2 regions of the Photobacterium sp. GB-50 genome follow, and region 2 is predicted to be linked to the other one. Evidence: predicted binding sites of a transcription regulator. Region 2 holds the regulator's gene; the other holds the start of a gene.
The links. The regulator CRP, encoded in region 2, controls carbon source genes, mostly activating them, when cyclic AMP is high. The targets are predictions, from matches to a motif close to TGTGANNNNNNTCACA.
Positions count from the first base shown of each region.

Region 1 (3,650 bases), on a different contig from region 2:
AAACTGCACGTTTCATGTCTTCGTCGGGGGAGGTGATAAGCGTAGGGAGAAAGCTAGTACAACCTGATTTTAGGTTGGCTTGGTGCATAATATCAATGGCTTCGGCGGTGGTTTCATTGTTGAACATCACCCCTCCACAACCATTTAATTGTAAGTCAATAAAGCCAGGAGAGAGGTTTGCACCATGAAGATCGATAGTGTCGATGCCATCGAGTAAATGATTAATCGGGCAGATTGCATGAATGTTCACGCCGTCAATAATGACGGCGTGGTTATTCAGCACTTCGCTACCGGTAAAAATATTACAGTTGGTAAGCGCGTACATGAATATTCCTTAATAGGATTAAAGGTGGTTAATATTTTCCGCTTCTAGTTCTTGGAAGTACTTAACGGTCTTCACTTTTAGCTCTTGAGTTGATGGCTCATCACAAACAATCATTGATTTAGGATGTAGCTGCAGTGCAGATACTGTCCATAGGTGATTGACACTGCCTTCAACCGCAGCTTGTAGTGCCTGTGCTTTGTTGTGGCCAGTGATAAGGATCATGACTTCTTCAGAATCAAGCAGAGTACCAACACCGATAGTTAGCGAGTACTTAGGTACTTGGTTGATATCGCCATCGAAGAAGCGAGAGTTAGCAATACGCGTTTCGTGCGTTAGTGTTTTGATTCGTGTACGAGATGCTAATGATGATGCTGGCTCATTGAAAGCAATGTGGCCGTCGTTGCCTACACCACCCATGAATAGGTTGATTTTACCGTAAGATTTGATCTTATCTTCGTAACGTTGGCACTCAGCAACGTGATCTTCTGCGTTACCGTCAAGAAGGTTAATGTTCTCTTCTTGGATGTCAACGTGGTTGAAGAAGTTGTTGTACATGAAGTTACGGTATGATTCTGGGTGATCTGCAGGCATGCCTACGTACTCATCCATGTTGAAAGTAACAACATGTTTAAAGCTTACTTCACCAGCTTGGTATAGCTCGATAAGACGTTTGTAAGTTGCAAGTGGTGTACCACCAGTTGGTAGACCCAATACAAATGGACGCTCAGCTGATGGTTCGAATTTATTGATACGATCTGCGATGTAGCGAGCTGACCATAAACCAACATCTTTAGCGTTATTTAGCGGGATTAGTCTCACGTTGATACCTCGTTGAAGAAAGTTAAAACAGGAAAAATCTTAGCGACATAGCGCCTTTGTTTCGAATGATAAAATAAGTTTTATGATCGAGCTAGCAAAATCACTCAGTTCTAACCTCCGTCGGTGATTGAGATCACAAATGATGAGCTTTTAATTTGCGGGGCGAAATTAATTTCTTAAACTGCGAATAACTTAATACAGATAGCTTATAAACAGTTATTTAATTACATCTAAGAAAACCATAGGGGGAACTAAGGGTGAATATTCTTGGATATTTTCAAAAAGTAGGTAAGGCATTAATGGTGCCAGTTGCAGTACTTCCTGCAGCGGCAATCTTAATGGGTATCGGTTACTGGATTGATCCGAACGGCTGGGGTGCAAACTCTGCATTAGCTGCTTTCTTGATCAAGGCTGGTGCGGCAATTATTGATAACATGTCTGTACTGTTTGCAGTGGGTGTTGCATACGGCATGTCTAAAGATAAAGATGGTGCAGCAGCACTTTCTGGTTTTGTAGGTTTCCTTGTGGTAACAACGCTTCTTGCACCGGGTGCAGTCGCGCAAATCCAAGGTATTGACCCAAGCGCAGTTCCAGCTGCATTTGGTAAAATCAATAACCAATTCGTAGGTATCTTAGTCGGTATCGTATCAGCTGAGTTGTACAACCGTTTCTCAAACGTAGAACTACACAAAGCACTAGCGTTCTTTAGTGGTAAGCGTTTAGTACCAATTCTAACATCTATTGCTGGTATCGTTATTGCAGGTATCTTGATGGTTGTTTGGCCATCAATTTACGGCGGTCTAGTACATTTTGGTGAAAGCATCCAAGGTATGGGTTCTGTAGGTGCGGGTCTATACGCATTCTTCAACCGTCTATTGATTCCTGTAGGTCTTCACCACGCACTAAACTCAGTATTCTGGTTTGACGTAGCAGGTATTAACGATATTCCTAACTTCCTAGGCGGCGCGAAATCAATCGCTGAAGGTACAGCAACTCCAGGTGTCACTGGTATGTACCAAGCTGGTTTCTTCCCAATCATGATGTTTGGTCTACCAGGTGCGGCACTTGCGATGTACCACACTGCGAAAGCGAAGAATAAAGAGCGCGTAGCATCTCTACTACTAGCTGCTGGTTTTGCATCATTCTTCACAGGTGTTACTGAGCCGCTAGAATTTGCATTCATGTTCCTAGCACCAGTACTGTACGTAATTCACGCAGCACTAGCGGGTCTATCTGTATACATCGCAGCATCTATGCAGTGGATTGCAGGTTTCGGTTTCTCTGCAGGTCTAGTTGATATGTTCTTGTCATCACGCAACCCACTAGCTGTTCAGTGGTATATGCTGATTGTTCAAGGTATTGCATTCTTCTTCATCTACTACTTTGTATTCCGCTTCGCGATTGTTAAGTTCAACCTTAAAACGCCTGGCCGTGAAGACGACGAAGAAGAGACTTCATCAGTTGCAGGTTCTGCAGAAACTAGCGAGCTAGCGAAGCAGTACTTAAAAGCACTGGGTGGTCACGGTAACCTAGAGAACATTGATGCTTGTATTACACGTCTACGCCTAACGCTAAAAGACAGCAGTCTTGCTAACGAGAAAACGTTAAAAGCACTAGGTGCGATGGGTGTAGTTAAACTAGGTTCAAATAACCTTCAGGTTATCCTTGGCCCTCTAGCTGAAATTGTTGCTGGCGAAATGAAGAAAATCCCAGCGTCAGAAGATCTATCTTCTGTAAAACTTCCATAATTACCTGAATTCTTCAGTAATTAAGTAATACCGCAAGACCTTTAATAAAACCGGCCTTATTATTTTCAAACATGGAATGATAGGGCCGGCATTTTGAGTACCCAACGTTTGGGCTCGTATTGATTTTCTCTTCACTTTTTTAGAGAGATATCGGGAGAAAGGAATATATCATGACTATTAAACTTACGGCGTTAGCATCTTTTATTGCATTAGCGGTGACGGGTTGTGCAAGTAAAGGAAACAATGATCAAACTGTAGTAAATAACCTAGCGTCAAACCTAGATCTTAACTACGAAGTCGCTATTCAGCACGGTGCAGAAGAAGGCTTGCCATGTAAAACACTGGGTGCGGAATGGGCATCATGTGATTTGATTAATTTAACGCTGGAAAATAAAGGTCCAGCGGTGACGAATAAAGATTGGAAAATTTACTTCAGCAGTATTCGTCAAATCCTAGAAGTGCAGAATGATCAATTCAAAGTTACTCATGTAACAGGTGATCTACACACACTAGAGCCAACAGATAAGTTCGATGGTTTTGCTGAAGGTGAAAAGGTTGTTATCCCTTACATCGGTGAATATTGGACTTTATTTGAAAATGATTACATGCCTCGTGCATATGTAACAGCAGGTAATGCAGAACCAAAAACAATTGTTAGCACAGATACAGCTAACCCTGCAGATTACTTAACGCCATTAAAAGGCGATCAATTTAAGCGTGTTAAAGCGGATAATAACGTATTAGCGACACCAGAAACA
Region 1 is NZ_PYNX01000001.1:373,005-376,654, reverse strand. It holds gene nagA (N-acetylglucosamine-6-phosphate deacetylase) at 1-325, opposite strand, end outside; gene nagB (glucosamine-6-phosphate deaminase) at 344-1,144, opposite strand; gene nagE (N-acetylglucosamine-specific PTS transporter subunit IIBC) at 1,402-2,892, shown strand; gene C9J41_RS01590 (beta-N-acetylhexosaminidase) at 3,063-3,650, shown strand, end outside.
Region 1: the regulator CRP is predicted to act here: its motif matches at 1,267-1,282, upstream of nagE (N-acetylglucosamine-specific PTS transporter subunit IIBC).

Region 2 (3,650 bases):
TTTACCCGATGAAGAATACTTTGGCCCATTATTGCAGGTAGTGCGTTATCAAGATCTTGCTCAAGCCGTGTGTCTTGCGAACGACACCCGTTATGGCTTATCAGCCGGGCTTGTATCAACCGATGATAGTGAATGGCAATATTTTATTGATCATATTCGCGCGGGGGTTGTAAATCGTAATCGCCAGTTAACGGGAGCGAGTGGAGATGCACCGTTTGGTGGCCCAGGAGCATCTGGTAATTTACGCCCAAGTGCTTACTACGCTGCTGATTATTGTGCTTACCCAATGGCATCAATGGAAGGTGAGGCAACATGCTTACCTGAGCAGTTATCTCCGGGTATTTCACTCTGAGACTAATAGGTTCACTGTATTACTTACAGTAAGGATTGTGCAGCATGGAACAATTATTTACCGCGTTATGGCAAGATTATACTCAGCGATTATGCCCTTCAGCGCTGAATATTCGGCAATTACTTACCGAAGATGCGCCACTTAGAAATGATCATATTGCGTTGCGTACTTTTGCACTACCGAAATGTGGTTTAGCAAGATTAGCGGCCCCTTTTATTGCGGTAGGTTATAAACCCAAAGGTCGATATCATTTCAAAGCGAAAAAGTTATATGCAGAGCACTTTGAACATCCCGATCCTGCTGCGCCTAAAGTATTTATTAGTGAACTGCAATTAGGATTATGTTCAACAGAGTTACAAACAGAAGTACGTCAGCTTGTCGATCAAGTTGATGATGCTTATTTTGCTGATCCTGCTTTTCTTTCTCAAGGTAAACCATGGCAATTAAGCCGTGATAGTTATCAGTTTTTAAATGCAGAAAGTGAATATGCAGGGTGGGTGGCAGCGCATGGTTTTGGTGCTAATCATTTTACTATTGATATTAATCAGCTTGAGCAATTTAATGAAATTTCTGAAGTGAACCATTTTCTCGAATCAAGTGGTTTTGACATTAATCAGGCGGGAGGTGCGGTAAAAGGCGATCCTACTGTGATGTTAGAGCAATCAGCAACCATGGCTGATAAAGTCATGGTCACGTTTTCTGATGGTGAGATGTTGGTCTCTGGCGGATTTTATGAGTTTGCTAAACGTTATTTACAGCCTGATGGTGAGATTTATACCGGATTTGTTGAAGCTTCGGCAGATAAGATCTTTGAAAGTACTTATAACTCTTGAACAGTGTAAACAAGGCAATAAAAAGCAGCCAATTGGCTGCTTTTTTTTAAATCTGTTAATTATCGAGGGGCGATCCCCAAATACCACTGTCTTCAACAGGACAGCGACGTAAACCTGTTTGCTGTTCTAAATAACAACGACGGTCACTAAAGCCTGTCATCTCAATAGTTGTAGGTTGAGGAGCGATAGCACCAGGTACAGTGGTGTAGCTATTCGGGGCAAAACGTTCAATATCCATATAAAAACCAAAAAAAGATGAACTCCATTCATTGCTTGAATTTAGCATTTAATTTGAGCAATACAAATTAATTAATGGCATTAATGACACACTTTTTAAAGGTATTTATGGGGGGATTATTAATCAATAAGAAATAAAAAAGCCGCAACAGTGTGCGGCTTTTTTCGTACGGTTAAAGACGTTAAAAATTAACGCGTACCGTAAACAACAATCGTCTTACCGTGAGCAGAGATAAGGTTCTGCTCTTCAAGCATTTTCAGAATACGACCCACTGTTTCACGAGAACAGCCAACAATTTGACCGATTTCTTGACGAGTGATCTTAATCTGCATGCCATCAGGGTGCGTCATTGCATCTGGTTGTTTTGCAAGATTTAGCAATGTCTGTGCGATACGACCTGTAACGTCTAAGAATGCCAAATCACCTACTTTCTGGCTTGTCACTTGTAGGCGACTTGCCATTTGAGCAGATAAGCGCATCAGAATATCAGGGTTAACCTGAATTAACTGACGGAATTTTTTGAATGAAATTTCTGCTACTTCACAAGGACTTTTCGCACGAACCCAAGCAGTACGCTCTTGATCTTCTTCGAATAAGCCAAGCTCACCAATAAAGTCACCTTGGTTTAGGTAAGAAAGGATCATCTCCTTACCTTCTTCATCCTTGATTAGTACAGCAACAGAACCCTTCACAATGTAGTACAACGTTTCTGCTTTCTCACCTGCGTGGATCAGCGTACTTTTCGATGGGTACTTGTGAATATGACAATGGGAAAGAAACCACTCTAAAGTTGGATCTGTTTGCGGTTTACCTGGAACCATATTACTAACTTCCTCTGCATTTGTTGCCCAACAGCATTGGTTTCTTTTCTAACTTTTATCACGAGAAAAAAAACTGCCTACTGATAGGGTATCCATTCAGCCGCTGGGCTGCAAGCTAACTTGAATAAGTTAGAGTGTATCCTTTTTCTGCGCCTTTTTCTTGATATTGATCTAGTAGATTCGTTCATTTCATATGGATAACTGTGCACAGGATCACAATGCGGCGAGATAATTTTAAGTGGTGCGATAAGTAATGATTATTACGACGATTTTTAGAGAGGAAAAAAGTTGTTATTAAGGCGGAGAATTAGGATTTACATTCATTATTTAATCAATAAGACTAGAGACAATTATTGGGCGTTTGAATAAGGATTAAGCGATGCAGTCCCGAGTAAAATGGGTAGAAGATATGACTTTTTTAGGTCAATCTAGCTCCGGTCATAGTGTAGTCATGGATGGTAATGGAGGGGATAAAGCTCCAAGTCCAATGGAATTGGTATTAATGGCGGCGGGAGGGTGTAGCTCAGTAGATGTTGTCAGTGGTTTACAATCCCAAGCGCAAAATATTGTGGGTTGTGAGGTTCTTATTTCAGCTGAGCGTCGAGAGCAAGCGCCACGTTTGTTTACCGCAGCCAATTTGCATTTTATTGTTTCAGGTTTTGATTTAAATGAAACCTTAGTGGCTAACACCATTGCTGATTCTTTAGAGAAATATTGCTCTGTATGCTTGATGATTGCTGAAAAGGTTAAGTTGACTCATTCGTATGAAATCATCACTGCTTAATAATGATTGAGATGAAAAAGGTTGGTGTTTGTGCCAACCTTTTTTCTATTTATTTTCGTTTGTGCAAACTTAACTGATTTTCCCTGTATTAATCAGTTTCTCGATAAGGGGGCGCATGATCAATTCCATTGCAAAACTCATTTTTCCACCAGGGACGACAAGCGTGTTATGACGTGACATAAATGAGCCTTGGATCATGGAAAGTAAATACGGAAAATCGACATTATTTAAACCGCGAAATCGGATCACAACAAAGCTTTCATCTAAGCTTGGGATCCCTTTGGCACTCACCGGGTTTGAGGTATCAACGGTTGGTACACGTTGAAAGTTGATATGTGTGCGTGAAAATTGCGGAGTTAAATAATTTAAGTAATCGTCCATGGAGCGAACGATTGACTCCATCACCGCTTCGCGAGAGTGCCCTCGATCTCTCGTGTCACGAACAATTTTTTGGATCCACTCCAAGTTAACAATGGGTACCATTCCAATAAGAAGATCAACATGCTGTGCGACATGGATCTCGCCATCGACAACCCCACCATGTAAGCCTTCATAAAAGAGTAAATCAGTGTTTTCTGCTAACTGTTGCCACGGAGTAAACGTTCCGGGCATTTGGTTGTAG
Region 2 is NZ_PYNX01000009.1:17,335-20,984, reverse strand. It holds gene astD (succinylglutamate-semialdehyde dehydrogenase) at 1-352, shown strand, start outside; gene C9J41_RS12760 (DUF1338 domain-containing protein) at 397-1,185, shown strand; gene C9J41_RS12755 (hypothetical protein) at 1,241-1,423, opposite strand; gene crp (cAMP-activated global transcriptional regulator CRP) at 1,612-2,244, opposite strand; gene C9J41_RS12745 (OsmC family protein) at 2,624-3,028, shown strand; gene C9J41_RS12740 (phosphoribulokinase) at 3,098-3,650, opposite strand, start outside.